DNA from 4 places in the Undibacterium sp. Di26W genome. Region 1 is predicted to be linked to each of the others. Evidence: predicted binding sites of a transcription regulator. Region 1 holds the regulator's gene; each other region holds the start of a gene.
The links. The regulator sigma-54, encoded in region 1, starts transcription at its own class of promoters, with help from an activator protein. The targets are predictions, from matches to a motif close to TGGCANGNAANCTGCTTT.
Positions count from the first base shown of each region.

Region 2: ACO0LM_RS13885 (circularly permuted type 2 ATP-grasp protein) is a predicted target of sigma-54. The motif match lies at 5,957-5,974, and genes of this name have one in related genera.
Region 3: ACO0LM_RS00025 (urease subunit gamma) is a predicted target of sigma-54. The motif match lies at 1,331-1,348, and genes of this name have one in related genera.
Region 4: ACO0LM_RS27740 (DUF2126 domain-containing protein) is a predicted target of sigma-54. The motif match lies at 1,414-1,431, and genes of this name have one in related genera.

Region 1 covers NZ_JBMPOR010000017.1:52,017-59,917, reverse strand. Annotated here, with positions in the region: gene ACO0LM_RS18875 (monovalent cation:proton antiporter-2 (CPA2) family protein) at 1-1,110, opposite strand, end outside; gene ACO0LM_RS18870 (KpsF/GutQ family sugar-phosphate isomerase) at 1,224-2,264, shown strand; gene ACO0LM_RS18865 (KdsC family phosphatase) at 2,270-2,800, shown strand; gene lptC (LPS export ABC transporter periplasmic protein LptC) at 2,797-3,441, shown strand; gene lptA (lipopolysaccharide transport periplasmic protein LptA) at 3,469-4,020, shown strand; gene lptB (LPS export ABC transporter ATP-binding protein) at 4,021-4,773, shown strand; gene ACO0LM_RS18845 (RNA polymerase factor sigma-54) at 4,785-6,272, shown strand; gene hpf (ribosome hibernation-promoting factor, HPF/YfiA family) at 6,382-6,729, shown strand; gene ACO0LM_RS18835 (hypothetical protein) at 7,170-7,361, opposite strand; gene ACO0LM_RS18830 (enoyl-CoA hydratase/isomerase family protein) at 7,464-7,901, shown strand, end outside.
Region 2 covers NZ_JBMPOR010000010.1:80,964-88,864, forward strand. Annotated here, with positions in the region: gene ACO0LM_RS13860 (DUF4214 domain-containing protein) at 1-698, opposite strand, end outside; gene ACO0LM_RS13865 (DNA-3-methyladenine glycosylase I) at 896-1,486, shown strand; gene ACO0LM_RS13870 (peptidase) at 1,582-2,460, opposite strand; gene ACO0LM_RS13875 (transglutaminase family protein) at 2,628-3,434, opposite strand; gene ACO0LM_RS13880 (alpha-E domain-containing protein) at 3,451-4,401, opposite strand; gene ACO0LM_RS13885 (circularly permuted type 2 ATP-grasp protein) at 4,490-5,923, opposite strand; gene purM (phosphoribosylformylglycinamidine cyclo-ligase) at 6,366-7,409, opposite strand; gene ACO0LM_RS13895 (AI-2E family transporter) at 7,576-7,901, shown strand, end outside.
Region 3 covers NZ_JBMPOR010000001.1:2,185-10,085, forward strand. Annotated here, with positions in the region: gene ACO0LM_RS00015 (hypothetical protein) at 1-475, opposite strand, end outside; gene ACO0LM_RS00020 (RNA polymerase sigma factor) at 472-1,125, opposite strand; gene ACO0LM_RS00025 (urease subunit gamma) at 1,471-1,773, shown strand; gene ACO0LM_RS00030 (urease subunit beta) at 1,783-2,088, shown strand; gene ureC (urease subunit alpha) at 2,085-3,782, shown strand; gene ureE (urease accessory protein UreE) at 3,786-4,304, shown strand; gene ACO0LM_RS00045 (urease accessory protein UreF) at 4,307-4,987, shown strand; gene ureG (urease accessory protein UreG) at 5,011-5,655, shown strand; gene ACO0LM_RS00055 (HupE/UreJ family protein) at 5,683-6,285, shown strand; gene ACO0LM_RS00060 (dihydrodipicolinate synthase family protein) at 6,644-7,558, shown strand; gene ACO0LM_RS00065 (NAD(P)/FAD-dependent oxidoreductase) at 7,585-7,901, shown strand, end outside.
Region 4 covers NZ_JBMPOR010000040.1:18,416-26,316, forward strand. Annotated here, with positions in the region: gene ACO0LM_RS27730 (substrate-binding periplasmic protein) at 1-10, shown strand, start outside; gene ACO0LM_RS27735 (transglutaminase family protein) at 391-1,302, shown strand; gene ACO0LM_RS27740 (DUF2126 domain-containing protein) at 1,471-4,857, shown strand; gene ACO0LM_RS27745 (circularly permuted type 2 ATP-grasp protein) at 5,010-7,529, shown strand.

The DNA.
Region 1 (7,901 bases):
CACCATCGATGCCAGTATCAATTGCACCAGCAAGGGGTCAACCAGTTGCAAGCCTCCGGCCTGGTTCAGCAAAACAAAACCGAATTCGCCGGCCTGCGCCAAACCCAGGCCGGTACGTAAGGCAACACTGGTGGAATTGCCAAATATCCTGGCCAACGCAGCAATGAGTATCAGTTTCAATAATACCGGGCCAGTCAATAACAACAGGACCAGCCAGAAATGTTCGATCACCAGACGCACATTCAGCAGCATGCCGATGGTGATGAAGAACAGCCCCAGCAACACATCGCGAAAGGGTTTGATATCTTCTTCCACCTGATGCCGGTATTCGGTTTCTGAAATCAGCATGCCTGCCACAAACGCACCCAGCGCCATGGACAAGCCGGCCTTCTCCGTCAGCCAGGCGGCACCCAGGGTAATCAGCAAGAGATTCAGCATGAACAGTTCTTGCGAACGCCGCTTGACCACGATGCTGAACCAGGTACGCATGATTTTTTGCCCGACCACCAGCAGCAATACCAAGACCACCACGGCTTTACCACTGGCCAGCGCCAGGGTTTTTACCAGGTCAGGGGACTTTGATGCCAGCGCTGGCACCAGGATTAACAAGGGGACAACAGCCAGATCCTGAAATAACAAAACGCTGATGATTTGCCGCCCGTGCAGGCTTTCCAGCTCCAGCCGCTCCGTGAGCATTTTGGACACAATCGCGGTGGAAGACATGGCCAGCGCGCCGCCAAGGGCAAACGAAGCTTCCCAACTGATCCTGAATAAGGGCGGTAGCCAGCGACTGGCGATCCAGCCAAACAGCATGCTGGTCAATATGGTCACCAGCACCTGCGCCATGCCCAGGCCAAATACCGCCTTGCGCATGGCCATCAGTTTGGACAGGGAAAATTCCAGTCCTATGGAAAACATCAGGAAAACCACGCCGAATTCCGCCAGCTCATGGGTGACGGCACTTTCTTCCGCCACACCCAGGCCATATGGGCCAATTAAAATACCAACTACCAGGTAACCCAGCATGGGCGGCAGTTGCAGCATGCGGAAACCGACCACGCCCATTACGGCGGCTGCCAGCAATAATAATGTAGTGTCTAGACCTGTCATGTCTCCTATTATTGCCGATTTATCGCGTCTGAAACCTGCCTTAAGGCAAACAATATTCACTACGTTACAACTGGCAGAGTTCTTGCTTTGCAGATTTCGTTTATACTGCGGGCATGAACGAATTCAATGCCCTATCTTCCCACGGCCATGCTGCACCTGTGCGTACGGCTGAAGCCACGCAGCGTGCCTTGAAACTGGCATGCGAAACCCTGCAAATCGAAGCCGATGCCCTGCTTGCATTGCAAAAACGCCTGGGTAACGGTGATGCCGCCGGCTTCTCGGAAGCCGTGTATATGTTGTTAGCTTGCCACGGACGCGTGGTCGTCTCTGGCATAGGCAAGTCCGGCCATATCGCCCGCAAAATTGCTGCCACTTTTGCCTCTACCGGCACCCCTTCCTTTTTCGTCCACCCGGCAGAAGCTGCACATGGCGATCTTGGCATGGTGACATCCCAAGATGTATTTATTGCCATCTCCTATTCTGGTGAAGCATCTGAACTGATGTCCATCCTGCCCATCATCAAGCGCCTGGGGGTCAAACTGATCGCCATGACCGGCAACCCGGAATCCAGCCTGGGCAAACTGGCAGATGTGCACCTGAACCTGCATGTAGCAAAAGAAGCCTGCCCGCTGAACCTGGCACCAACCGCCAGCACCACGGTGACACTGGCACTGGGTGATGCACTGGCAGTTGCCGTACTGGATGCACGCGGCTTTCGAGAAGAAGACTTTGCCCGTTCCCACCCTGGCGGTTCGCTTGGCCGTCGCCTGCTGACCCACGTCAGGGATGTTATGCGAACCGGCGACGCCATCCCGCAAGTGACACCGGATACCAGGCTGAAAACCGCGCTGCTGGAAATCACCAAAAAAGGCATGGCGATGACCGCCGTGGTGGATAAAGACCAGTATATCGTCGGCATCTTCACCGACGGTGATCTGCGCCGCCTGATGGATGGCACACGCGACTTTACCCAGTTGCAGATTGCCGAAGTCATGCATGGCAGTCCGCGCCGCATACGGCCAGAACAACTGGCTGTAGAAGCGGTGGAAATTATGGAAACTTATCGCATCAACCAGTTGCTGGTGGCTGACGACCAGGGAAAACTGGTTGGTGCCCTGCATATTCATGACCTGACACGGGCCAAGGTAATCTGATGGAAATGGCGAAACAAACTGCAGCCCAGAATGCAAGCAATATCCAGCTCATGATATTTGACGTGGATGGCATTCTTACCGATGGCAGCCTGCATTTCGGCCCTGAAGGCGAAATGATGAAGACCTTCAATGTACTGGATGGCCAGGGCATCAAACTGTTGCAACAGGCAGGTATAGCCACGGCCATCATCAGCGCCAGGCAATCGGCGATCGTCGGCAAGCGCGCCGGCGACCTTGGCATCACCCACGTGCGCCAGGGCATACACGACAAAAAATCAGCCTTCCTGCAACTGATCGCCGAACTGGGTCTGTCTGCTGATGTCTGCGGCTTCATCGGTGACGACATCATCGATTTGCCGATACTGACACGCTGCGGCTTTTCTGCCAGCGTACCGAATGCCCACGCCGAAGTCAGGCAAAGAGTGCACTACGTCACCACTGCCGGCGGCGGCAAGGGGGCAGCGCGCGAAGTCTGCGACTTCATCTTGCGCGCCCAGGGCAGATATGAACAGGCAATTGAGGCATACCTGTCATGAAACATCATATGACCATAGACCGCTTTCGCATCTGGCTGGCAGTGATACTGCTGGGCGTCATTACCCTGGGTACCATCTGGGTGATGGAAGTCATACGCCGCAATGCGAATGATGAACAGAACCGTACATCGGCACGCTCGGCACCGGATTACTATGTAGAAAAATTCAATTTCATCCGTTTGTCGAATAATGGCAAGGCGAATTACCATATCACTGGCGAACGCCTGATACATCTGCCACGCAATGACAATATAGAAATTCAGCGTCCGCAAATCAATAGCTTTGATGTTGATCGCCCACCTTTGCATTTGCTGGCTGACCTGGCCGTTGTATCACAAAAATCCATGGTGATCACACCCAAGCGTGAACACGATGAGGTGCGCCTGTATGACAATGTCAGCATGGAAAGGCCAGAAGGCCTCAGCTCGCAATTCATGCGACTGGAAACCGATTATCTATTGTTATTACCCGACGATGATATTGTCAAAACCGACAAACACGTCACCGTCAAAACAGGAAAAGTGGACACCACAGCCATCGGCATGGAGGCCAACAATTCCACCCAGCATCTGGCCCTGCTGAGCAAGGTGCGTATTCACTTGAAAAAACGTGAATATGCTCCCTCCACACCATCCAAATAGAGAAAGCGATATTTGCCAATGAAAAATATGAAATTGACACGCTCCCTTGGCCCATGCCTGGGACTGGCCTGTTTTGCATTAGTGCACACGCCTGCAAGTGCAGAAAAAGCTGACAGCCTCAAAGAAACAGTCATAGAAGCCGGTTATTCTGAAATAGACGGAAAAAACAGCGTACGCGTCTTGTCCAAAGGCGTGCAACTGGTGCGCGGCACCCTGATCGTCAATTCAGAAAAAGCCGTCGTCACCGAAGCCCCGAACGGTGACGAGTTTGTCGTGCTGACCGGCGGAGTCAGCAAAAAAATAAGCTTCCGGCAAAAACGGGATGGCGGCCCGGATCTGTGGGTAGAAGGCGAAGCCGATCGCGCTGAATACAATCAGACGACAGAAATCGTCAAGTTCATCTCCAAAGCCAAGATCCGCTATCTGGAAGGCAAGAAAGTCACCCAGGAACAGGAAGGGGAATACCTGTCCTATGACAGTAAAAATGATATCGCTGTCGGTACCAATTCAACCACGGGCCAGCATGTAGACGGTGCTGGCCGCGTCAAAATCACCCTGCAACCCAAACAGACCAATTAAATGACTGCCACGCCTAGTACCTTGATCGTCAAGGGATTGCAAAAACGCTACGGTGCGCGCCAGGTGGTGCGCGACGTCTCGCTGGAAGTGAAAAGCGGTGAAGTGGTTGGTTTGCTGGGCCCGAATGGTGCCGGCAAAACCACCTCCTTCTACATGATCGTTGGCCTGGTGCCATCTGACGCCGGCGATATCACGATCGACGCCGTCAATATCTCACAACTGCCGATACACCAGAGAGCCGTGCTGGGTTTGTCCTACCTGCCGCAGGAAGCGTCCGTATTTCGCAAGCTGACGGTAGAAGACAATATCCGCGCCGTGCTGGAATTGCAAAAAGATGCCAATGGAAAATTTCTTTCAGAAAAATCCATTGTCAAAAGACTCAATGCCTTGCTGGCCGATTTGCAGATTGAAAAGATCAGGGAAAATCAGGCGCTGTCACTATCAGGCGGCGAACGCCGGCGGGTAGAAATTGCCCGCGCCCTCGCCACTAATCCGCGCTTCGTCTTGCTGGATGAACCCTTTGCCGGTGTTGACCCGATAGCCGTGATTGAAATCCAGCGTATTGTGCGCTTCCTCAAGGAGCGCGGTATCGGCGTGCTGATTACCGACCACAACGTGCGTGAAACCCTGGGCATCTGCGATCACGCCTACATCATCAATCAAGGCGCTGTACTGGCCAGCGGCAAGCCAGACGACATCATACAAAATGAATCCGTGCGTCGCGTCTATCTGGGAGAACATTTCCGGATGTGACGGGAATCATCATGAAACAAAGCCTGCAACTACGCACGTCCCAGCATCTGGCATTGACGCCTCAATTGCAGCAATCTATACGCTTGCTGCAATTGTCCACATTGGAATTGCACCAGGAGCTGGAAACCCTGCTCATCGAAAATCCCATGCTGGAGCGTGTGGATGATCCGCTGGACCATGCCGTGCGCCTGTTGGCCGATGGTGCCATCAATACCAGCAGCACCGCCGCCGATGCAGGTATGGAAGCCCCTGCATCCCGCGAAGAAAGCAACAGTACTACGGAAGTTCAGGGTGATGCCGATAGCGCCGTCAGTAACGAAGCCCTCAGCGCCAGTGAAGAGGACTGGAGTTTTGATGACGTGCATCATGGCAGCAAAAGCAGCGATGATGAAGATGGTCGCCCGCAACTGGGTGCTGCCCACATCACCCTGCGTGAACATCTGCAGGAACAAATGCGCCTTAACCTGCGCGAGCTGCGTGACCGCGCCCTGGTCGAGTTGATGATTGATGCCATTGACAACAATGGCTACCTGACAGAAACCCTGGATGAAATCCATGCCAGCCTGCCACTGGAATTGTGCGTGGAGCCAGAAGAGCTGGCATTTGCCCTGAACATGCTGCAGAGCTTCGACCCAGCCGGTGTGGGCGCTCGCACACCTTCTGAATGCCTGGCCCTGCAAATCAAACGCCTGCCTAAAATTGCTTTCGTGACACGCAGGCTGGCCTTGCAGATTGTCGAAACGCAACTGACTTTATTTGCACAAAGAGATTTCACCAAACTCAAGAAAATTCTCGACTGCGACGATGAAGATTTGCGCGACGCACAAACTGTCATCAGACTGTGCAAGCCCCGTCCGGGTATCGACTTTGCAGTCGATGAATCGGATTATGTGGTGCCAGACGTCATCGTCAAAAAATCAGGCAATGGCTGGCAAGTCACGCTGAATCAGGATGTCATGCCCAAATTGCGGGTTAGTAGCATGTATGCCAACATCATGAAGCAAAACCGGGGGGAAGGCGGACTCGGCTCACAGCTACAAGAGGCGCGCTGGCTCATCAAGAACATGCGGCAACGTTTCGACACCATTTTGCGCGTTGCACAAGCGATAGTTGAAAGGCAACGTAATTTTTTCACACACGGTGCTGTCGCCATGCGCCCCCTTGTTTTGCGCGAAATTGCTGATACACTAGGATTACACGAGAGCACTATCTCACGTGTAACAACTCAAAAATACATGCTGACCCCTCACGGCATGTTTGAGTTGAAATACTTTTTCGGCAGCCATGTCGCGACGGAAACAGGGGGAGAAGCATCTTCCACCGCGATACGCGCACTCATCAAGCAGTTGATAGGAGCAGAAGACCAGAAAAGCCCACTCTCTGATAGCAAAATTGCAGACATGCTGGGTGAACAGGGCATGGTAATTGCCCGACGGACAGTTGCCAAATACCGTGAAGCCCTAAAAATCCCCCCAGTGAGTTTGCGTAAATCTTTGTAAGCAAGTCCTTGTAATCACGGTTTGAATTGCTATATATGATTTAGCTCAAGGCAATAAGACAGCAATGAGCTTATCGTTACAGCAAGCAACATCACTATAGGAGCACAGTATGAATCTCACCATCAGTGGACATCACGTCGAAGTAACTCCTGCAATTCGTGAATATGTACATACCAAACTAGAACGTATCAGGCGACATTTCGACCAGGTCATTGATATCGCCGTCATCCTGACGGTGGACAAGCTCCGGGAAAAGGAAAAACGACACAAAGCCGACATTAATCTGCATATCAGTGGCAAAGATATTCATGTAGAAAGTCTGGCGCATGATCTGTATGCAGCGATCGATACACTGGTAGACAAACTGGATCGCCAGGTCATCAAGCACAAAGACAAAATACAAAACCATCAGCACGACGCCATCAAGCATATTCCTGATCCGGCATCGGCTTCATAAGACTCACCACCCCTGCCTTCGGGTTGCGGGTATCCAAAACAAGGACGCGAAAAGCGTCCTTTTTTGTTGGATGAATGGTTCTGAAATAAATCATATATTCAATCGCTAAATTGATTGCCCTCTGACAGGCTGTACAGGTATTACTGCCATTCCTACGTAGGCAGGAATATAGCGGGCAGGCAATCTAGCAACATTTGGCATACCGTGGTCTGATTTAATGTCAGGTCTGCATGCTTTACGTGTGTAGCTTTTATGTACTTACCCACAGTATTTAAGATTGCCAGCCGGGGGTAGCCCGGCAGCTACTCCCTTTTCTTGCTTCGCCAAGAAAAGGAAGCAAAAGAAGGCGACCGAGGCGTCGTCGCCCCTGCGGGGTTCCCGTTTGTGCGGTACAAAAAATGGGAAGATCCGAAACTCGCTACGCTCAGACATCGGCTCTTCTATTTCCATTTTCTGTACCGCACAAACGGCGTCGACACATCGGAATTGTTAAATTCAAAAACAACCCCAAAGTCAAACCCAACTGCAACTGCAACTGCAACTGCAACTGCAACTGCAACTGCAACTGCAACTGCAACTGCAACTGCAACTGCAACTGCAACTGCAACTGCAACTGCAACTGCAAGGAGCATCCTTTACTTGCACTGTTTCCTCATATACTTATACATCCCGTGACGTGCATCGCTGACAAAGCTAAAATAGCAGCTTCATTCTCTACTGCATAGCCAATCACCATGAGCGAATTTGTCCTCACTTCTGTCAAGAACAACATAGGCTATATCACCCTGGACCGGCCCAAGGCGCTGAACTCATTGTCGCTGGAGATGGTGCGTGCGCTCACCACGACTTTGCTGGGTTGGCAAGACGATGTAAATGTACGTGCTGTGTTCATTCACGGCAGTAGCGAAAAGGCTTTTTGTGCAGGGGGCGATATACGTTTCTTTTATGACGTGGGTACCGCGACACCAATGGGAGACTCTGCCCTGTTGGAAGACTTTTTTACTGAAGAATATGCATTAAATCATTTAATCCATTTTTACCCCAAGCCCTATATCGCGCTGATGAATGGAGTAGTCATGGGTGGTGGTATGGGCATTGCCCAGGCAGGCAATGACTGCCGTCTGCGCATTGTCACGGAACGTACCAAGATGGCGATGCCGGAAGTGAATATC
Region 2 (7,901 bases), on a different contig from region 1:
TACTCACGCGCAGCCACCAGCATCGCCCTGACGATATGTCCTTTTGTCGTACCTGTTTTCAACTGGCTGGACCAGTAATCAATTTCAAGGGTAGTCGGTGCCGTGGCACCACTGCGGCCCAGCACATTTTTGTAAATGATGCGGATGAAGTCATCATTGCTCATGCCACTGGTATAACCAGTCAGCGTTGGTGACTGCAAGGCCACCAGGTAAAAACTATCTGCAATCTGGTCGTCAGACATGCCAGCCTTGATCTGGTCTATCCAGTAGGCCAGTCCATCCGCGTCCGGTACCCGGTTAAAAAACGCGACATACAGGTCTATCAGGGAATTCAAACTGGTGGCGGACAAGGAATTGGCTTTATCCCCAATGCTCAGGTTCACATGGAAATCGGAAAACTGGATGTTCTTTATATTGCTGGCCAAGGTGACCGAAGTACCGCCGGCACGGGTATCACTGACGATAAAGCCGCTGATACCGGCATTCGTGACCTTGGTAATCGTATAGTCCTGGCGTTTGCCAGAAAATACTGTGGTATCTGCACTGACTGATGCAGCCTGCACCGGAGGCGCAGCAGTTGGCGTAGCTGAATTGGCCGCAGTTTTACTGTCCTGGCCACCGCAGGCTGCCAATATCAGGCTCAGGGTCAGAGCCGACAAGGCAGACAGCGTGTTATTTCTTTGCTTAAAGCTGAACATGTGGATTCCAAATCTGGTTGCGTCTAATGAAGAACGATGACTATATGAATTTACAATTTTCAAACTTGCTATTGCTGCCCTGCAGCACCATTCTGCAACAGGCTTTGTACGAAGTAAGTAAAATAGAGCAGCAAATTGAAACACATTGTTAAAATTTAATATTTCAGAATCATATCTTAAATTGATGGTTGCCAAGCATGACTACACGTTGCAATTGGGCTAATTCCTCTAATCTTTTGTATTTGCATTATCACGACCATGAATGGGGGGTGCCCTGTCACGATGAGCGACGCCTGTTTGAAATGCTGAACCTGGAGGGCGCGCAGGCGGGCTTGAGCTGGGAAACCATCTTGAACAAGCGCGAAAATTACAGGCAGGCATTTGACCAGTGGGATGCAAAAAAGATTGCTACCTATGGCCCTGACAAAGTCGCAGAATTGCTGGCCAATCCCGGCATCGTCAGGAATCGCCTGAAAGTGGCTGCCGCGATTACCAATGCACAAGCCTATCTGCGTCTGTGTGAAGAAGTGGGTAGCCTGGATGCTTACCTGTGGGCCCATGTTGACGGCAAGCCACTGATCAATAATGGCGAACGCATCATCACGACGGACTTGTCGGATCGCATTTCAAAAGACCTGGCGAAACGCGGATTCAAATTCGTCGGTTCCACCATTATCTACGCCTATATGCAAGCCATAGGCTTGGTCAATGACCACGCTGCCAACTGCGACTGGCGGCATCAGGCAAACACACCCAAGGCTGCACGCAAGACAACTGGTAAAGCGTAAACCAAGCGCAGCAGGTGCCACTTGATGGCACCTGATAACACCTGTGTTGCACAGGTTTCAAGTCTATTGAAGTCTATTGATTCAAGCCTGCTTATTCAAGCCTGCTTATTGCTGTTGGGATGTTGTGCCAGTGATTGCAAAGGTCCTGGCGGTTGCGGGTTTTCTATCAGTTGCGCCGGCACTTCCACCCGCACGGGCTTGCTGTGCATATTAGTGGCAGACAGGACATTATCAATGACTTCGGGGCTGGCATTCCAAACCGGATCATCAATACTTTCAAATACGCTTTTCAATTGCTTGCCCCAGGTATTGCGTATCATTTGAAAATACTGATTCTTTTCATCGATAGTGACAAAATGGGTGATCGCCAGTTTATTATCTTCATACACCAGCAAATCCAGCGGCAAACCGACCGACACATTGGAGCGCAATGTCGAATCCATGGAAATCAGCGCGCATTTTGCTGCTTCATCCAGCGGTGTGGTGGGGGTAACAACACGGTCTATGATGGGCTTGCCATACTTGGCTTCGCCAATCTGGAAATAGGTATTTTCATTATGCGACTCGATGAAATTACCGGCAGAATAAATCTGGAACAGGCGGCAGCGCTCGCCCTTGATCTGTCCACCAAAAATCAGACTGACATTAAAATCAATACCGAACTCGGACAATGCCTGGGCATCGCGGTGATGCACCATACGCACAGCCTCACCGACGATACGGGCGGCTTCATACATATTCGGAGCGGTCCAGATAGTATTGCCTTTGCCATCCACATGCTCAGAGACCAGTTGTCGTATCGATTGCGAAATCGATAGATTACCGGCGGTCATCAGCACCATGGTGCGATCGCCAGGGTTTTCAAAGACCGACATTTTACGGAAAGTACCTACCTGATCCACGCCCGCATTGGTACGTGAGTCAGAGAGAAACACCAGCCCGGCGTCAAGCCGCATGCCAACACAGTAAGTCATAGAGCAAAGTCTTGGTGGAACGAAGTGGGGATTCTACCTTAATCTTGCCCCAGATAAAGCATCAGCCTGATGCAAAATGTGGCGTATCGGCCAGAAAATCTGGCCGAAATCCGGGGCAAATCACAAATAAATTAAATTTTTAATATTCTATTTGCACAATACCAGCGTCAACGCGGCGTTACTGCCACAGTCACGCTCATGGTCTCGTGCCCGCCACCACGTCTTACGCCGCGTACCGGGGCGGCTGAATCATAGTCGCGGCCAATAGCCAAACGACAATAGGTGTCTGTCATCAGGCGGGCATGGGTCACATCCACGCTGACCCAGCCAGTGTAATCGGCATCTTCCACCCAGGCATCGACCCAGGCATGGCTCTCGGCATGGTCGCTCGATTCAGGGTCGATATAGCCAGACACATAACGGGCCGGGATACCGCGTGCATGGCAGCAGGCCAGAAACAGGTGGGCATGGTCCTGGCAAACCCCGCGCCCCAATTGCAAGGCATCACTGGCGCTGGTGGTGACGATGGTCGCACCAGTCTGATACTCCACCGCACCACGAATGTGCGTCGCCAGATTGAGCAATGCACCAGTAGTGGTCTTGCCCAGATCAGGCAAATGGCTGCCAGCGAAGTCAAGAATGGAAGCAACCGGCTCGGTCAGACGTGTAGGCACCGTGAATACCAGCGGTGAAAAGGTGTCCTGATCAGTAATCCGCCCCTGATAAGGCATGGCCAGTTCAACCACACCCTCGGCAATGATGGACACCTCATGATGCAGGCCGGTGATGGTCAGGGTATGTGAAGGATTGCCATAAGCATCAATGTAAGCATGGCGCTGCCCTGCTGTCCTGATCTGCCATGAAATTGCATGTTGGTGCTGCTCGGCACGCGGTGTCAGACGCAGTTGCTGTATGGTATAGGTCAGCGGCGCAGAGTAATGGTAAATGGTCTCGTGACGAATGATAAGTTGCATGATTTTTCAGATAATCTCAGGCTGCCAGCGGAACCAGAAAGTCGCGGCTGACACGATTACCCAGCTCAAAGATGTTTTCCAGGAATGTGGTCAGGGTATCATGCAGACCGGCAGCCAGTATTTCTTCTATCCGGGCGAATTTCAGTTCTGCATGCAACTTGCCGGCAAAACGCTCGGTATCGGCGGACACATCATTGCGCACTTCACGCAGGTTGGCGACGACTTCATCCATGCAGGCCAATAGCGAACGTGGCATATCACCCCGCAAAATCAATAGCTCGGCCACCCGTTCAGGGGTGATCACATCACGATACACCTTGCGATAAATTTCAAAGCCCGATACTGAACGCAGCAACGCGGCCCAGTAATAAAACTCTCTTTGCAGGCTGTCGTTACCACGCTTGCTTTCTTTCGCACCATGGAATTTCACATCCAGTATACGTGCCGTATTGTCGGCACGCTCGACGAAAGTACCAAGGCGAATGAAATGCACCGCTTCATCTTTCAGCATGGTGCCCAGGGTAACGCCGCGTGATAAATGTGAGCGGTATTTGACCCATTCAAAAAACTGGCTGGGATCATTTTCCAATACGTGGTCAGATAATCTTTCCTGCATGTCCAGCCAGGTGGCATTCTGGGTTTCCCATACTTCGGTGGTCAGGGTGCCGCGCACGGCACGCGCATTTTCGCGCGCTTCTTTCAGGCAGGATGCAATCGACGACGGGTTCATGGGGTCTTTCACCATGAAATCGAGCACATCCTTTTTGGTCAGTATTCCATATTGATGATCAAAGGCAGACTGCAGTTCAGAAATGCCGAGCATGGCGCGCCAGCCCCGTTCGGCATCTACTGCCGACTGCGGCAACATCGACGTCTGGATATTCACATCCAGCATGCGTGCGGTATTTTCAGCGCGTTCGGTATAACGCGCCATCCAGAACAAGTGATCGGCAGTGCGGCTTAGCATGGTATTTTTCCTCAATCGTCAAAACCTGTTGCAACATTCAAAGGCAGCCCGGCATTTGTGCACAAGGCTGCGAGGGTGCATGAGGTGATTAATTTTCCAGTATCCAGGTATCCTTGGTGCCGCCGCCTTGTGAAGAATTCACCACCAGTGAACCTTCCTGCAAGGCGACGCGGGTCAGGCCGCCCGGCACCATGGAGATATGCTTGCCTGACAAGACAAAGGGGCGCAAATCAATATGTCTGGGGGCGATGCCATTTTCAACAAAAGTCGGGCAAGATGACAATGCCAGCGTGGGCTGGGCGATATAGCCATCCGGCTTGGCCAGCAGGCGCTGGCGGAAATCTTCTATCTGCTGCTTGCTGGAAGCAGGACCTACCAACATGCCGTAACCGCCAGCCCCATGCACTTCCTTGACCACCAGTTCGGACAGGTTGGCCAGGGTGTAGGACAGGTCTTCCGGTTTGCGGCATTGGAAAGTCGGTACATTATTCAATATCGCTTCTTCAGACAGGTAAAACTTGATCATGTCCGGTACAAAAGGATAGATGGATTTGTCATCTGCCACACCAGTACCGATGGCATTCGCCAGGGTAACCCGACCGGCACGGTAGACTGACAGCAGGCCAGGAACCCCAAGCGAAGAATCCGGACGGAAAGCCAGCGGATCAAGGAAATCATCATCAATACGACGATAAATCACGTCCACCCGCTTCGGCCCGCGCGTCGTGCGCATGAAAACGGTGTTGTCATTGACGAACAAATCCTGGCCTTCCACCAGTTCCACCCCCATTTGCTGCGCCAGGAAAGCATGTTCAAAATAGGCCGAGTTATACATGCCGGGGGTCATGACCACTACTGTCGGGTCATCCACGCCCATGGGTGCTACCGAGCGTAAATTGTCCAGTAACATGTCGGGATAGTGATCAACCGGGGCAATCTTGTTGCGGGTAAACAGCTCGGGGAAGAGGCGCATCATCATCTTGCGATCTTCCAACATGTAAGACACGCCGGAAGGCACGCGCAAATTATCTTCCAGCACATAAAACTCGCCTTCGCCAGCACGCACGATATCCACTCCGGCAATATGGGCATAAATATCGGAAGCGACCGAAATACCCTGCATTTCTGGCCGGTACTGTGCGTTTTTGTATATTTGTCCGGCAGGGATAATGCCTGCCTTGATGATCTTCTGGTCATGATAAATATCATGAATGAACATATTCAGTGCCTGTACCCGCTGGACCAGGCCTTTTTGCAATTGCGCCCATTCATTCGCAGGAATGATCCTGGGGATGATGTCAAAGGGGATCAGGCGTTCGGTACCGGCATCATCACCATAGACGGCAAAGGTGATGCCGACGCGGCGGAAGCTGAGGTCGGCTTCGGCGCGCTTGCGCTGCAGCTGTTCTGCAGACTGCTGTGCCAGCCAGGTGCAAAATTCGCGATAATGCTCGCGGGTGTGACTGTTATTGCTGGGCGTGCCAGCATAAACGGCCGCCATTTCATTGAAAAATTTTGCCATGTTCAAGTCTCGCGGTTACAGTACAACAACAGCATATCAAGAAACGTGCCAGTTCACTCAGCGATTTGCAGGAACAGGGTTTTGCTCAGAAAGGGGTGTTGTTTAGCGCGCAAAATATGCCAGCCAGATGCAAGGCTGAAAAGAACGCGGGAAGAATACGGACAGAAACGCGGACAAAAACGCGGGACTGGGGATGCTACAGACAACACGCAACCTGGCTGGCAGGTTGCGTTGCTACGGATATAGTATGGACGATACTTGGGACGATATTAGAACCTGTTTACGATCTGTAGCGAGCGAACGTGCGTGTATCAGCGGGGTAAGTGTAACAAAAGCGCAGCGCAAAAAGCGGAATGTACACTAGTACATGAGCATTTTGAGCAGCGCATGAGCCCCGCGTGGACTCCGATTGCGCCCGCGCAGTAAGATCGTAAATAGGTTCTTAGACTACGATAGTCTGATGCTCTTCACCGGCACGGGCACGGATTTCACCAATCCGGTACACGGTTTCACCGGCTGCGGCCAATTGTGCCATGGCAGCATCTGCCAGCTCAGCAGCAACAATCACCACCATGCCTATGCCGCAATTGAAGACGCGGTGCATTTCTGCGTCGGCCACACCACCATGCTGTTGCAGCCAGGTGAACAGGGGTGGCAGAGTCCAGGCATCTTTATGCAGGACGGCAGTCAGTTTGTCACCCAATACACGCGGGACGTTTTCAACCAGGCCACCACCGGTGATGTGGGCCATGCCTTTGACTTCCAGGGATTCCATCAGGGCCAGCAAAGGTTTGACGTAGATGCGGGTAGGTGCCATCAGGGCGTCACCCAGGCTACAACCATGAAAATCGGCACTCAGGTCTGGCTTGGCGACTTCAATGATCTTGCGCACCAGCGAGAAGCCGTTGGAATGGATGCCGGACGAAGCCAGCCCCAGAATCACGTCACCCGGCTGTATCTTGCTGCCATCAATGATTTTGGATTTTTCTACGGCACCAACGGCAAAACCGGCCAAATCGTATTCACCATCAGGGTACATGGAGGGCATTTCGGCCGTTTCACCACCGATCAGGGCGCAACCCGCTTGTTCGCAGCCAAAGGCCACGCCCTTGATGACGTCGGTAGCAGTTGCCACGTCCAGCTTGCCACAGGCAAAATAGTCGAGGAAGAACAAGGGTTCTGCACCTTGCACCAGGATGTCATTGACACTCATGGCCACCAGATCGATGCCAACCGTGTCATGCTTGTTGAGGTGGAAAGCCAGTTTCAGCTTGGTACCCACGCCATCCGTGCCGGAAACCAGGACAGGTTCCTTGTATTTTTTGCTGACTTCAAACATGGCGCCAAAACCGCCTATGCCAGCCATGACACCTTCGCGCATTGTGCGTTTGGCAAAAGGTTTGATGGCGTCAACCAGGGCGTCGCCAGCGACCATATCGACACCAGCGTCGGCGTAAGAGAGAGAAACAAGGGTAGAAGTGCTCATGATATTCGGCAATAGGGGCAGGAGGCGGTAAAATAGAGGAATTGCCAGAAAAGTCCGGCAAAACCGCTATTTTAACAAATTGACCGCGAAAACTCTGTTTTTTGGGACCATGCAGTAAATTCGATGTCACCTTGACTACTATATTGACTACTAAGCAGCCATAAAAATGCCATTTTCTTTTACGTCGGAGCAAAAACAATCCATGCTGTGGCTGGCCCTGGCATTTGGCCTGCTGCTGTTGCTATCACTGCTGGGCCCCGTGCTGATGCCTTTCATCGTTGCCAGCATCCTGTCCTATGTGCTGACGCCCTGGGTGGACAAGCTATGTGCCCTGCGCATACGCAGATTTGGCCTGCCACGTTCGGTGGCCGCAACCCTGATAATTGTGGTGCTGATTGCGGTCGTCCTGGCCATGCTCCTGATCATGATACCGATCTTGCAAAAAGAAATCCCGCAGTTGCAAGACCAGATACCGCGCTTTTTTGACAAGCT
Region 3 (7,901 bases), on a different contig from region 1:
GCATCTGGGCTTGTACCAGGTCGCCGGCCATTTCGGGGTTGACCGGCATGCCCAGGCTGGTCAGCCAGGCCGCGGGTACTTCTGCTTCCAGCATGCGCGGTGTTTCATTGTTCAGGCGATCCAGTGGCACCAGGGCGATGAAGGGTGGCAAATTAAAGGGTGGCAAATCTGCGTTGGCATAGGCAGTATTGGGTGGTACCGGGTCTTGCATGTGGGTAGGGGCCAGCACCATCATCATGAACAGGCCCAGGCTGCCACCCATTGTCAACATGCCGCCCAGCCATGGGTGCCAGCGCCTGATGCGCGCCTGCTTTTTGTCTTTGGCTTGCTGGTTGGCAAAGGCTTGCAATAAAAGCTGTTCAGTTGCTGCTGGGGCATCCAGTTGTTGCAGTTCTTCACGCAGGATGCTGAATTGCCTGTCCAGCGCGGCGTCCATGCTGCCTGCATCGTCGATGGCGTTTCCTGGGGCTGTCATTGTTCTGTTCCTGTCATTGTTGCGTTTGCTCTTGATGCGGTTGCTGATGCTGTTGTCGTGCGCATGGCCAGTTCTGTGCGCCATCCCATTCTGTCGCTGTACTGCAGGATGGCGGCACGTGCCCTGGACAAACGAGAACGCACGGTGCCTATGTCTATGCTGCAAATAACGGCGATTTCTGCATACGACAGTTCTTGCAGCTCATACAAAATAATCACGTCACGATAATGCGGGCGCAGCACGCTCACTGCCTGTCTTACATGTTCTGTCAATTGCTGGCTGAAGATGGCGTCTGAGGCTTCTGCCGTTTCGCTCATCAATACTTCTTCCTGGTCTTCATCCCCCAGACCTGGCAGCGGCTGATGGCGGCGTTGGGCCTGGTCCTGTTTCAGCAGCAGGTTTCTGGCAACGCCAAACAAAAAATTTTGCAAATTACCCAGGCCAGCGTCATAGCGATACGATCTTGTCAGCAAGCCCATGAATACGTCCTGCACGACATCGGCGGCCAGTGCGCTCTGGCTACAGCGCATCAGGGCATAGCGATAAATCGGCCCCTGATGGCGTTGGTACAGACGTTGGAATGCCGCAGCATCGCCATCACGCATTTGCCTTAGCAAGCTGGAGTCTGTATCCCCGGTGTCTGTTTTCATTCGTCTGCGGTTGTCTTCAGCTTGGATTTGGTTTTGGTGGAACAAAGTCTCTTGTATGTATTACCTTGAGTAGGCTCAAAAGTTCCAACTATTTTTCTGCAGGGCTGTTAATCTGATATTTATTAAAATTGCACCCTATTGGTGATAACTCGCCTTTATTTGGTGCGCAGTCCTGCAATATGGCTTGCGGAGGCTTAGTTATGCTTGGTTCAAAACTTGCTGTGTTGCTTTTAATAATGTTTGAGTAGTAAAAGTTGATATTCAGTATCTGACTACTTGTTATTTTGAAAATCAACCGAAATAATGGGAAAGCGCAGTTACTACGCAGATGACAAGAAAGAAGATATGGATCTGACACCCAGAGAAAAAGATAAATTGCTGATATTTACCGCTGCCTTGCTGGCGGAGCGGCGCAAGGCACGGGGCCTGAAATTGAATTACCCGGAAGCAGTCGCCCTGATCACCGCAGCCATCATGGAAGGCGCGCGCGATGGCAGGACGGTGGCAGAACTGATGTCGGAAGGTACGCAAATACTCAGCCGTGCCGATGTCATGGAAGGCGTGCCGGAAATGATTCCTGATATCCAGGTTGAAGCAACCTTCCCGGATGGCAGCAAGCTGGTTACCGTCCATCACCCCATTCCTTAGGAGAAGACAATGATACCAGGCGAAACCCTGATAGAGGATGGGGACATTGAACTGAACGTGGGTCGCACTGTCGTCAGTATTACTGTGGCCAATAGCGGCGACAGGCCGATACAGGTAGGTTCACATTTCCATTTTTATGAAACCAACCCATCCCTGCAATTTGAACGTCAACTGGCTTATGGCATGCGCCTGAACATTGCTGCGGGTACGGCTATCCGTTTTGAACCGGGGCAGCATCGTAGTATAGAACTGGTGGCACTGGCTGGTGACAGAAAAGTCTATGGCTTCAGCGGCAAAGTGATGGGGGCGCTATGAAAATTTCGCGTCACGCTTATGCTGAAATGTTTGGCCCGACCACAGGTGACCGCATCCGTCTGGCAGATACCGGCCTGTTCATAGAAATTGAAAAAGACTTTGCCATTTACGGTGAAGAGGTGAAGTTTGGTGGTGGCAAGGTGATTCGTGACGGCATGGGCCAGTCACAAAGACCACATGCCGAAGTCATGGATACGGTCATCACCAATGCGGTCATTATTGATCACTGGGGCATCGTCAAGGCAGATATTGGTATTAAAAATGGTTTGATAGCCTGCATAGGCAAGGCCGGCAACCCTGACATACAGTCTGGCGTGGACATGGCCATTGGTGGCGCGACAGAAATCATTGCCGGTGAAGGCAAGATCGTGACCGCTGGCGGTATTGATTCACACATCCATTTTATTTGCCCGCAACAGATTGAAGAAGCGCTGATGAGTGGCGTCACCACCATGCTGGGTGGCGGTACAGGCCCGGCCACTGGCACGGCAGCAACCACCTGCACCCCGGGGCCCTGGCATTTGCATTCCATGTTGATGGCGGCAGATGCCTTTCCCATGAATCTGGGTTTTATGGGCAAGGGTAATGTCAGCCTGCCTTTACCGCTGGAAGAGCAGGTAAGGGCCGGAGCCATCGGCCTGAAGCTGCATGAAGACTGGGGCACGACGCCGCAAGCCATCGACAATTGCCTGACCGTGGCAGACCAGATGGATGTGCAGGTTGCCATTCATAGTGATACGCTCAACGAAGGTGGCTTTTTGGAACATACCCTGGCGGCATTCAAGGACAGGACTATCCATACCTTCCACACTGAAGGTGCGGGTGGTGGCCATGCGCCGGATATTATTGCGGCGGTGGGCGAGGCGAATGTGTTGCCGTCATCCACCAATCCAACCCGGCCTTACACCGTTAATACCCTGGATGAGCATCTCGACATGCTCATGGTCTGCCACCATCTTGACCCGGCAATCGCCGAAGACATTGCCTTTGCCGAATCGCGCATACGGCGCGAGACTATTGCTGCTGAAGATATCTTGCATGACATCGGTGCCATTTCGATGATGTCTTCAGATTCGCAAGCCATGGGCCGTGTCGGTGAAGTCATCATGCGTACCTGGCAAACGGCAGACAAGATGAAGCAACAGCGCGGCTCGCTGGCGGAAGACAATGCGCGTAATGATAACTTTCGCGTCAAACGTTATATCGCCAAATACACCATCAACCCGGCGCTTACCCATGGCATCGCGCATGCAGTTGGCTCGCTGGAAGTGGGCAAGATTGCCGACATCGTCTTGTGGAAGCCGGCTTTCTTTGGCGTGAAACCATCGATGATCGTCAAGGGTGGCATGATCGCCGCTGCCCAGATGGGTGACCCGAATGCATCGATACCAACGCCACAACCCGTGCATTACCGCATGATGTTTGGTGCCTTTGGTGGTGGACTGAAAAAGTCTTTCACCTTTGTATCGCAGGCGGGGCTGGATGCCGGTCTGGCAGAACAACTGAAGCTGAACAAGACCCTGATCGCTGTCAAGAACACACGCCAGATTCGCAAAAAGGACATGATACACAATAGCCTGACGCCGACCATGGAAGTGAATCCGGAAACCTATGAAGTCCGTGCCAATGGGGAACTGCTGGTCTGTGAACCGGCAAAAATCCTGCCCATGGCCCAACGCTATTTCTTATTTTAAAAGATGCTGACATTACAAACAAAAATCGAGACTGCCGACAGCATAGCCGGGCAACTGGTCTTGCCGTATGAACTGCGTGAAAAAAGCCGCTTGCGCGCCACCCTGGCCAGTGGTGAAGATGTGGCGGTGTTTACCGTGCGCGGCACAGTCATGCGCCATGGTGACCTGATGCTGGGCAATGATGGCCGCGTGATTGAAGTCATTGCCGCCGCTGAACCGACGTATAAAGTGGAATGTGATACTGCCTTTAATTTATTGCGCTGCGCCTTCCATCTGGGTAACCGGCATACCCAGGCCCAGGTCGGCGATGGTTTTTTGCGCATACGCAAAGACCCGGTGTTGAAGGAAATGTTGCAGGGGCTGGGCGCCGTCGTCACCGAAGAGCAGGCCAGTTTCGAGCCGGAATCAGGTGCCTATGGTGGCGGCCATCATCATGCGGGCGATGATGGGCATCCGCATAATCCGCTGGCACCGATACCTTTACGGCAGCGCATACATCGTCCTTCTGACAGCAAGGCTTAAGCATGCAGTCTGCAGCCTTACTCCACCTGTTGCAACTGGCCAGCCCGTCTTTGCCTATCGGTGCCTATAGCTATTCGCAAGGGATGGAAGCGGCGATAGAAAAAGGCCTGGTGCGTAATGAAGCCACAGCCAGGGAATGGATCGTCAATTGCCTGCATGAAGTGGTGGCTCGTTTTGAAGCGCCGGTATTGTGGCGTTTGTTGCAGGCTTTTGGTGAAAGAGATCTGGTCGCCGTCTCACACTGGACCAGTTTGTTCATCGCCGCCAGGGATGCCGCAGAATTTCGTGCAGAGAGCATACAAATGGGTTATTCGCTGGGCAAACTGGTGCATGACCTGAAGATTGCGGATGCTGAATTGCTGGCGATTTTGCTGGCACAGCATGAATTGCCTTTGCCCACTGCCTTGGCTGCTGCTGCCATTGCCTTGCAGGTGCCGCCAGAATCGGTCTTGCTGGGCATGCTGTTCTCATGGGCAGAAAATCAGGTGCTGGTCGGGGTGAAATCCATCCCTCTGGGTCAGGTGGCCGGACAGCGTTTATTGCTGTCGCTGCGCCCCGAACTGGAAAAAGCCGCAAAGTTGGCGCAAGAACTGGAAGATGATCAATTATCCAACTGGGCACCCGGGCTGTCTTTGCTGTCCATGCAGCATGAGGTGCAATACAGCCGGCTATACCGATCATAAAAATTAAAACAGGAAACAAATAAATGAACACCCAAAATATAAGCTCTTCAGAACCGAATCCTTTGCGCGTAGGCATAGGTGGCCCGGTCGGCTCAGGTAAAACCGCATTGTGCGAAATGCTCTGCAAAAGCATGCGTGACCAGTATGAAATGGCGGTCATCACCAATGACATCTATACCAAGGAAGACATGGAAATCCTGCTGCGTGCCGATGCCTTGCCTGCAGAACGTCTGATGGGCGTGGAAACCGGGGGGTGCCCGCATACCGCCATACGTGAAGATGCATCGATCAACCTGGAAGCGATAGCCCGCATGAGTGCAGATTTTCCGGATCTGGATTTGATACTGGTGGAATCAGGTGGCGACAATCTGGCGGCCACCTTTAGCCCGGAATTGTCTGATCTGACTATCTATGTCATCGACGTGGCTGGTGGCGAAAAAATCCCGCGTAAAGGCGGGCCTGGCATCACCCGTTCTGATTTGCTGATCATCAATAAAACCGACCTGGCACCACATGTAGGTGCCAATCTGGACATCATGGCGCAAGACGCCAAACGCATGCGTGGTGAACGCCCCTTTGTATTTACCAATCTGCGTACGGGTGACGGGCTGGAAGCGGTGGTCAGCTTCATTCGCAAGCAAGGCATGCTGGACGAAGTCAAAAACTAATTTTTAATCTGGAATCGGGAGAAACGCATGAAACCAAGCAAATCGCAATCCCTGGGCGCGATCATCGCACTGAGCCTTGCCATGACCACATTGCCAGCGTCGGCGCATGACAGTGTGCTGCATACCATGAATGCGCTGCTGGATGGCTTTCTCCATCCGTTTACCGGGTTCGATCATTTGCTGGCCATGCTGGCGATAGGTATCTGGGCGGCGCAGCAAAAGCATGCACGGGCCTGGCTGATACCGGCCAGCTTTCCCTTGATGATGGTCGCCGGTGGCGCGCTGGCCCTGGCGGGCATCGCATTGCCGGGTGTAGAGCACGGTATTGCCGCTTCTGTCGTGGTGCTTGGCTTGCTGATCAGCTTTGCGGTTAAATTGCCTGTTGGTGCAGGTATGGCCATGGTATCCGTGTTTGCAGTGGCGCATGGCTACGCACATGGCCAGGAAATGCCGGCAAATGCATCTGCATTGCTATATGGCAGCGGCTTTGTAGTGGCGACTGTGTTGATCCATGTCATCGGCTGGATGGCGGGCAAGACAGCGCAGCAATGGATGGCCAGCCAGTTGCCACGTATTGCCGGTGCAGGCATCGCCATGGCTGGGGTGTTCTTTTTGGTGTCGGCGAGCTGAACCAAGTTCAATCTTTATTCTGGCTATAGGGGCAAGGGTGGCGACGTCATTCTTGCCTGATTCGTAATTTGTGACACTCTGCGAGCCTGCGGTCGCCGCCCCATGGCGACTATGCCGATTTCGTCTTTCAAAACACTTACAAACATCAAGACTGCTGCCCCCGGCGGGCTTACACTTTCTCACGTTCAAGCCTGACAGCTGCGCAATTGCTTTAATTCGCTACCACTCGCTTCCAATCGCTTCATTTTAAGCTTTGTTTTTGCTGTGATCGATTTCTTCGGCAAGTTGTCAGCGCAGGGTTTCTTTGAGTGATTTTCAAAATTAACCGGTCTTCGCCGGAGAAAGCAAGGCAAATACCATGTGGCAAGGTGTCATTCCTGCAGTAACGACAAAGTTCAATCCCGACGACAGTCTCGATTTCAAAGAGATGGAACGTTGTTTCCACTACCTGATGGATGCCGGTTGCGATGGCCTGATTGCCTGTGGCTCTTTGGGTGAAGGCCCGCTGCTGTCGCATGCAGAGCGCATCGATGTATTGAAGCTGACCAAGCAGGTCACAGGCAACAAGCCGGCAATTATGACCGTGGCTGAAGCCGCGACGCGCGATGCCTGTGCCCTGGCAGAAAAAGCCGCCAAAGCGGGTGCCGATGGTTTGATGGTGGTGCCAAGTACCATTTACCATACCAATCATTGTGAGACCGTCGCCACACTGCGCAGCATTGCCGCGGCGGGTGATTTGCCCATCATGATTTATTCCAATCGCCTGGCCTATCGCGTCGATGTCACCACCGACATACTGGAAGAACTGGCTGACGATGCGCGCTTTGTGGCCGTCAAGGAATCGTCGGATGACATTCGCCGCACCACAGAAATCATCAACCGCCTGGGCAACCGTTATGACTTGTTCACTGGCGTGGACAATCTGGCGTTTGAAGCATTGACTGCCGGTGCCAAAGGCTGGGTAGCAGGGTTGGTAGTGGCTTTTCCGCATGAAACGGTGGCAATTTATCGCCTGATACAGGCTGGCAGGTATGCCGAGGCGCTGGATATCTACCGCTGGTTCCGTCCTTTGCTGGATCTGGATGTTTCCACCTACCTGGTGCAGAACATCAAACTGGTGGAAGCCCTGGTGATCGATTCCAACGACAGGGTACGGGCACCGCGTCTGCCACTGGATGGTGCCTTGCGTGCACGTGTGGAGCAGATCGTCAACGCAGCCCTGGCAAGCCGTCCGGTATTGCCTGTGCTGCCTGCGCTGCCTGTGCCTAACTGACAGGCTGGGTCAGGATGGGGGCAGTGATGAGTATCAAGCCAAGGGCGCTGGTGGTAGGGGCAGGCATAGTCGGCAGTGCCTGCGCGCTCAAATTACAGCAAGACGGTTTTCAGGTAGGCTTGATTGACGCTGCCACGCCCGGTTGTGGTGTGACGGCGGCTGGCATGGGGCATTTGGTGGCACTGGATGAAAGTCGCCAGGAACTTGATCTGTGCCTCTTGTCTTTGCGCTTATGGCGCGAGTTTTTTGCCGAATTTCCTGGCGTTGGCGAACCCAGCCCCTGTGGCACCCTGTGGGTGGCCGAGGATGAGGCGCAACTGGCAGAAGCACAGCACAGGGCCGC
Region 4 (7,901 bases), on a different contig from region 1:
TGAAGCGTGAAAAATTTGAACTGAACCGCAAATCGTAGTTGCATGTTTAGTTGCATGTTCATTTGCGAATGCATCGTTCTGACAGGTGCAGAAAAACCATGTTCATCAGCAAGCATGTGCCAAATATACTTGCGGACTAATCTTGGGTGCATGTTGATTATTGTATGGTTGTTACGTTGGGCGTTTGGTTCAGACTGCCAGGATGGGAGATACAGGCGGGCCGCATCAGCCCAGGTTCTTGAACGCTGCCTACAAAATCAGTGATCCAGATCAAATTTATGGTCTGGGGGCGGTGGTATATCCACCCCCTTCTCCGTCAATTGAACTTGCGGGGGGATGCATGCGACCAGGCATGCTACAGTACGTCTTTTGCTTCTTACTCAATTTGCCATGAATTCAACCGTGGCCCGCACTGTGCCCATGTTGCGCTACAGCGTGGTGCATGAAACCCGCTACACCTACCAGAGCCTGGTGACCCTGTCGCAGCAGTTGCTGCACATGGCACCGCGCTGTTTTGCCGTGCAGCAAACCGAATCGCACAATGTATTGGTCGATCCAGGTGTAGACGAAGGCGTTGACGGGGTTGATTTCTTCGGTAACGCCATCCGCCGCTTTACTGTGACCACGCCGCACAAGGTGCTGCGTGTTCTGGCCGAGTCGACCATTGCGCTGGCAGCCCGTCCCGGCATAGCACAGATTGCCGTCTCACCGCGCTGGGAAACCGTGCGCGACATGGTGCAACAGTCGCGCCAGCCGGCCATACTCGACGCCTGTAGCTATTTGTTTGAGTCACCCCATGTGCGCTGGAATGCGGCAGTGGAGCAGTATGCGCGGACCAGTTTCACCCCGGGCCGGCCGTTATTGGACGCTGCGCTGGACCTGACCAGTCGCATCTTTGATGATTTCGAATTTGACGGTAACGCCACCGACATTGCTACGCCGCTAGAACAAGTGCTGGCTGGCCGGCGCGGTGTGTGCCAGGACTTCGCCCAACTGATGATAGGCGGCCTGCGCAGCCTTGGCCTGCCGGCACGCTATGTCAGCGGCTATATCCAGACCCATCCACCGGCAGGGCAGCCAAGGCTGATCGGGGCAGATGCCTCGCATGCCTGGGTTGCGGTATTTTGCCCGGAGCTGGGCTGGGTCGATTTCGACCCGACCAACCGTTGCCTGGTGCAGAGCGAACATCTGACCCTGGGCTGGGGGCGCGATTTCAGCGATGTCACCCCGATGCGCGGTGTGGTGCTGGGTGGTGGCGCTCACGAACTGCAGGTCAGCGTCACGGTGACACCGTTGGCATGAGCCCTTGTGGGCGATCTCGGTGCGTGCCGCACCAGCATAGGGTGTGCATGGTGTGCTGAGCGGGCAGAGTGCATTACACATTACTGGCAGCAGTGGATTTTCTTGCGCCAATGGCATAGATCCTGCTAGATTGACAGGGTCGCCCCTCACTCAACCAAAGGTCTCCGCATGGCAATCCGAGTCGCGCTACACCACAAAACCAGCTACCGTTATGATCGCCTGGTCGCGTTGTCACCCCATGAAGTGCGTCTGCGTCCGGCGCCACATGCCCGTACCCCTATCCTGTCGTATTCGCTGACAGTGGCGCCAGAACAGTACTTCATCAACTGGCAGCAAGACCCGTATGGCAACTATATCGGTCGCTTTGTGTTTCCCGAAAAGGCTGACCGGCTGGAATTTACGGTCGACCTGGTGGCCGACATGACGGTCATCAACCCCTTCGATTTCTTCGTCGAGAAATATGCCGAGACCTTCCCGTTCGCGTATCCGGCCCAGCTCAAGGCCGAACTTGGCCCCTATTTGCAGAACGAAGAGCCCGGCGCACTACGTCAGGAATGGGTGAAGCAGATGCGCAGCGACCTGCTCAAGGAAGCCATGGGCACCAACGATTTCCTGGTCGCCATCAATCAGCGACTGCAGGCTGATATTGCGTATCAGTTGCGCATGGAACCTGGTGTGCAGACCCCCGAACAAACACTGGGATTACTTGCCGGCTCTTGCCGTGACAGCGGCTGGCTGCTGGTGCAGATCTTGCGCGACGTCGGCCTGGCGGCCCGTTTCGTATCGGGCTACCTGATCCAGTTGCGGGCCGATCAGGAAGCGCTGGACGGCCCCAGCGGCACCAGCGTCGATTTCACTGACTTGCACGCATGGGCCGAAGTATATGTGCCGGGCGCTGGCTGGATCGGCCTCGATCCGACCTCCGGCATGCTGGCCAGCGAAGGCCACATTCCACTGGCGTGTACAGCCTTGCCATCGTCGGCGGCACCGGTCACTGGCTACACCGACGAAGCCGAAGTAAGGTTTGAACATGAGATGACAATCACCCGCATCCATGAAGACCCGCGCGTGACCAAGCCCTACTCGGACGCAGACTGGCAAAGGATCGACCAGTTGGGTGAACAGGTCGATGCCGACCTGAGACATCAGGACGTGCGCCTGACCCAGGGCGGCGAACCGACCTTTGTGTCGATCGACGATATGGATGGGGCTCAGTGGAACACCGAAGCCCACGGCGATGACAAGCGCCGCCTGGCGGGCCAACTGATGCACCGTCTGAAGAACCATTTTGCACCCGGCGGCATGTTGCACTACGGCCAGGGCAAGTGGTATCCGGGCGAGCCGCTGCCGCGCTGGGCCTTGAATATTTATTGGCGTGTGGATGGCCAGCCGATGTGGGTGGACGCCAGCCTGTTCGCCGACGAGCAGGTCAACGATGGCTATGGCCCAGCGGATGCCGAACGCTTCGCCGCAACCCTGGCACGCGCGCTGCGCCTGCCTGCCGACAGCCATCTGCCGGCGTATGAAGATGTACTGCAGCAGGCCCGGCGTGAGCAGACGCTACCGGTCAATCTTGATCCGCTGAGCGTTGACCTGGACCAGTCCGATGAACGACGCCGCCTGGCGCGCCTGTTGCAGACGGGTTTGGGAGCGGTGGTCGGCTATGTACTCCCGCTTAAGCCGGAACCGACCGACCAGTCGTTCGCCATGGGCACCCTGTGGCGCACCTCGCGCTGGCCGCTCAAGCGCGAGCATCTGTATCTGCTGGATGGCGATTCGCCAATGGGTTTGCGCCTGCCACTGAATGCCTTGCCGTGGGTGATGCCGGAAGACGAAGAACCGGTCTTCGATCGTGATCCTTTCGCGCCGCGCGATGCATTGTCACCGCCGCTGTACGACAAGCAGCCCGGGCTGAACGTGGCCGCTGCCAAGGCTGGTCAGCAAATCAAGGCCAGCCAGCAAGTTAAGGCAGACCAGCAAGTTAAGGCAGATCAGCAAGCCGGGGCCGCGTCCAAACTGGCACCGCGTGACGTGATCCATACTGCGCTGTGCGTACAGGTGCGCGTTGGCCGCTTGCACGTGTTCATGCCGCCGCTGACACGGGTCGAGGACTATCTGGCGCTGGTAGCGGCAGTCGAAAACACAGCCGCGCTGCTGAAGATGAAACTGTGGATAGAAGGCTATCCACCGCCACGCGACCCACGCATCAAGTTGCTGAGCGTAACGCCTGATCCCGGTGTGATCGAAGTAAATATCCATCCGGCAGCCAGTTGGAAGGAGCTGGTCTACAACATGTCCACCTTGTATGAAGAGGCGCGCCTGTGTCGGCTAGGCACGGAAAAATTCATGGTCGATGGCCGCCATACCGGCACTGGCGGCGGCAACCATGCGACACTGGGCGGCGCTACCGCCGAAGACAGCCCCTTGCTGCGGCGGCCCGATTTACTGAAGAGCCTGATCACCTACTGGCAAAACCATCCATCGCTGTCCTACCTGTTCTCTGGCACCTTCATCGGCCCTACCAGTCAGGCGCCGCGGGTTGACGAAGCGCGCGACGATAATCTGTATGAGCTGGCGATTGCTTTCCAGCAGATGGACCAGTTGTTGCCCACGCTGCATCCGGGCGATAAGCCGTGGATGGTCGACCGGCTGTTGCGCAACTTGCTGGTCGATCTGACCGGTAACACCCACCGTGCCGAATTTTCCATCGACAAGCTGTATTCACCGGATGGGCCAACTGGCCGTCTTGGCCTGGTGGAATTCCGCGCCTTCGAAATGCCACCGCACGAACGCATGAGCCTGTTGCAAATGCTGTTACTGCGGGCGCTGGTGGCACGCTTCTGGCGTCAGCCTTACCAAGCCAAGCTGGTGCATTGGGGCACGGCACTGCACGACCGCTGGATGTTGCCGCATGTGGTGGCACAGGACATCCGCGATGTCGCACGTGACCTGCGCGAGGCCGGTTACGCCTTCGAGGATCATTGGTTTGACCCCTTCATCGAATTCCGCTTCCCGCGTTACGGCACGGTAGTCTACCAGGGCGTCGAACTGGAGCTGCGCCAGGCGATCGAACCATGGCATGTGCTGGGCGAAGAAATGAGCACCGGCGGCACCGCACGCTATGTCGATTCGTCGGTCGAACGCATGCAATTGCTGGTGCGCGGCCTGACGGATGGTCGCCATGTGGTCGCCTGCAATGGCCGCATGCTACCGCTACATCCGACTGGCGTGCCAGGGGAATACGTCGCCGGCGTGCGCTTCCGCGCCTGGAGCCCGTGGTCGGCGCTGCATCCCAGCATCAAGGTGCAAGCGCCGCTGACTTTCGACCTGGTCGATAGCTGGAGCGGGCGCGCGGTGGGTGGCTGCACCTATCATGTCAGTCATCCGGGGGGCCGTGCCGAGAGTGGGTCGCCAGTCAACGCCAACGCCGCCGAGGCCCGCCGCTTCGCCCGCTTCTGGGCCTATGGACACACACCAGGACCAATGACGGTGCTGCGCGAAGCACCCAATCCCAGCTTCCCGATGACGCTGGACTTGCGTTGGCAGCCAGGCTAAAAGAAAAACAAAAAAGCAAAACTAATAGGACTTACGCAAAATTGTCCCAGCAAGGCGTAGCGACGAAGACAGTACTTTAGTACGGCTAGGAGCTGCAACGCAGCTGGGGCGGTTTTGCGTAAGTCCTAACTAAAAAGCAGAACAGGAGACGCATGGACTACACATTACTGGCAGGTTATCCAGGCACACCCGGCAGCTACGATGAAATGATGGAAGCGAGCTTGCGGCCGCGTGGGCACTGGCGCGCCATGCTCGACAGTCTGGCTGCTGAGTCCCCGGCCATGATGCGCCAGCGTATTGAGGTAGTGCAGCGCCAGGTACGTGAGAACGGTGTCACCTACAACGTCTATGCCGATGCCAAAGGCATGCAGCGGCCGTGGGACCTCAACGTGCTGCCGCTGATCCTGCCGTACGAGGAATGGGCGCAGGTAGAGGCCGCGGTGGTACAGCGTGCCACCTTGCTCAATCGCATTCTGCTCGATGTCTACGGCGAACAGCGCCTGCTGGCCGAAGGCTTGTTGCCACCAGCGCTGGTACACGGCCATGCCGGCTTTCTGCGGCCCTGCCAGGGCATACGTCATCAGGGCGACATCGCCTTGCACTTCTATGCGCTGGACCTGGCACGCGCGCCCGACGGCCGCTGGTGGGTGGTAGGTGACCGCACCCAGGCACCTTCCGGCGCTGGCTATGCGCTGGAAAACCGCGCCGTCATCGGCCGCATCTTCCCCGACCTGCTGCGTGACCTCAAGGTGCGCAAGCTCGAAGGTTTTTTTGACACCATGCGCGACAGCCTGGCGCACTGGGGCAGGCGCAGCGCCGGTGCCGGGCTGCGTGCGGGCGAGCCGCCATTGATGGTACTGCTGACTCCGGGCCCGCATAACGAAACCTATTACGAACATACCTATATGGCACGCTATCTGGGCCTGCCGCTGGTGGAAGGCGGCGACCTCACGGTGCGCAACGGCATGGTCTGGCTCAAGACCCTGTCCGGCATGCAGCGCGTGCACGTCATCGTGCGCCGGGTCGACGATGATTTCTGCGATCCGCTGGAACTACGCGCCGACTCCGCTCTGGGTGTGGCTGGCCTGACCGACGCCGTCCGCCGCGGCACCGTGCTGGTGACCAATAGTCTGGGATCAAGCTTGCTGGAATCAGGTGCATTGCTGGGCTTCTTGCCGTCGCTGTGCCAGCGCCTGCTGGGCGAACCGCTCAAGATGCCATCGGTGGCGACCTGGTGGTGTGGCGAGGCCGCCGCGCTGGATACAGTAGTCAGCCGCCTCGACAGTCTGGTGATCAAGCCGGCGTTTCCTCAACTGCGTCAGGGGACGGTGTTTGGTGCCGACCAGCGCGGCGAGGCCCGCGCTTTGCTGATCAGGCAGTTGCGCGCCAACCCCGGCAATTATGTGGCACAAGAACTGGTGCGGTTGTCACAGGCACCGGTCTGGAAAGAGTCCCCCCGGCCCGGCTTGTATCCCTGCGCCACGGGCCTGCGTGTATACGCCTGCGCCACGCCCAAGGGCTATGTCGTCATGCCGGGCGGGCTGACCCGCGTGGCCACCGGGCCAGACGCGCGCGTGATCACCATGCAGCAAGGTGGCGGCAGCAAGGATACCTGGGTCCAGGCCAGGGCCCAGCAAGACCTGCCACATCAGGAGCGCGGTAATGCCGAGCGGCGCGAGCCAGTGCGCGACGACACCCACCTGTCAAGCCGGGTGGCAGAAAACCTGCACTGGTTTGGTCGCAACACCGAACGTTGCGACAACATTGCCAGGTTGCTGCGCGTCACCCTCAATTTTCTTTTCCAGGTCCGGCCGGATGATCGCGGTGCCGAATGGGCAGCCATGACCGGCCTCTGCCAATGGTACTGGCTGATCGCACCGCCCGAACCAACTGATGTCACGGGTGCACCGGTGCCACCGCCCGCAATGTTGACTGATGCCGAAATCGAATCAGCGCTGCTGCGGGCCGTGGTGTCGCCGGATGTGCCGGGGCTGGTGCAACAACAGCAGCAACTGTACCGCGGCGCCAGCCAGTTGCGCGAACGTATTTCGCTCGATAACTGGCGTGCGATCAGCAAGATGCGGCAGGACAGGGCCGTCGAAGAGCAACCATCCCAGGCCGAAGCAATGCGCCGACTGGACGACGCCACCGAAACCGCCATGTTGATGTCTGGCTATGCAATGGATGGCATGAGTCGCGACCTGGGCTGGCGTTTCATGTCGCTGGGGCGGCGGCTGGAACGGCTGCAATTTCAGTGCCAGATATTGCGGCGCGGGCTGGCCATGGATGGTGGCGACCTGGAGTGGATGCTGCTGCTGTCCGATAGCATCATCACCTACCGCGCGCGCTACCAGGCCCGGCCAGAATGGTTGCCCTTGCTTGATCTGCTGCTGCTGGATGAAAGCAATACCCGCTCCATCGTGTTCCAGGTCAACGGCATCCTGAAGACCTTGCAGCAAATGGCACCAGGCCGCGGCCCGGCTGGCACCGAACAACTGGCAGCGCTGGCCGATGAATTACAGGCGCTGACACCAGAAGCCGACCTGGTCGGCGGCAGCCTCTACCTGAGCGACCTGCTGCAACGCCTGATCCAGGCCAGCGAAACCTTGTCGGAACAGATAGGTGTGCAGTTCTTTAGTCATACGGGGAAACCGGCGGGGGAGGGGAGTTAGAAATCTCTATGGCACGAACCTTGAAGGTGGCCTGGCGTTGGTGGATATTCATCATATTGACTGCACAAATGGAAACTTCAATTTCATCCCGCTCACGCGCTCTTTATTATATGGGAGAGCGTTTAGTGTTCCCATAGATACCTCGGGCAAGTGCATGCACAAACCCAAAAATACAGGTAAGACACTGCAAAACGGAAAGACAAAAAACATCATCGATCACCCAGGGTACATCACAAGTTAAAGAATTCCCTTGCTAATCTACTAGCAATCAAGCGACCAATTCGCATACAATCCCGTTAATCAACCGAATCGCAGTCGGTTCAGTCCAACAAGGTTTATCCGCCGCAATGTTTCGCGGATTCTTATTTTTGC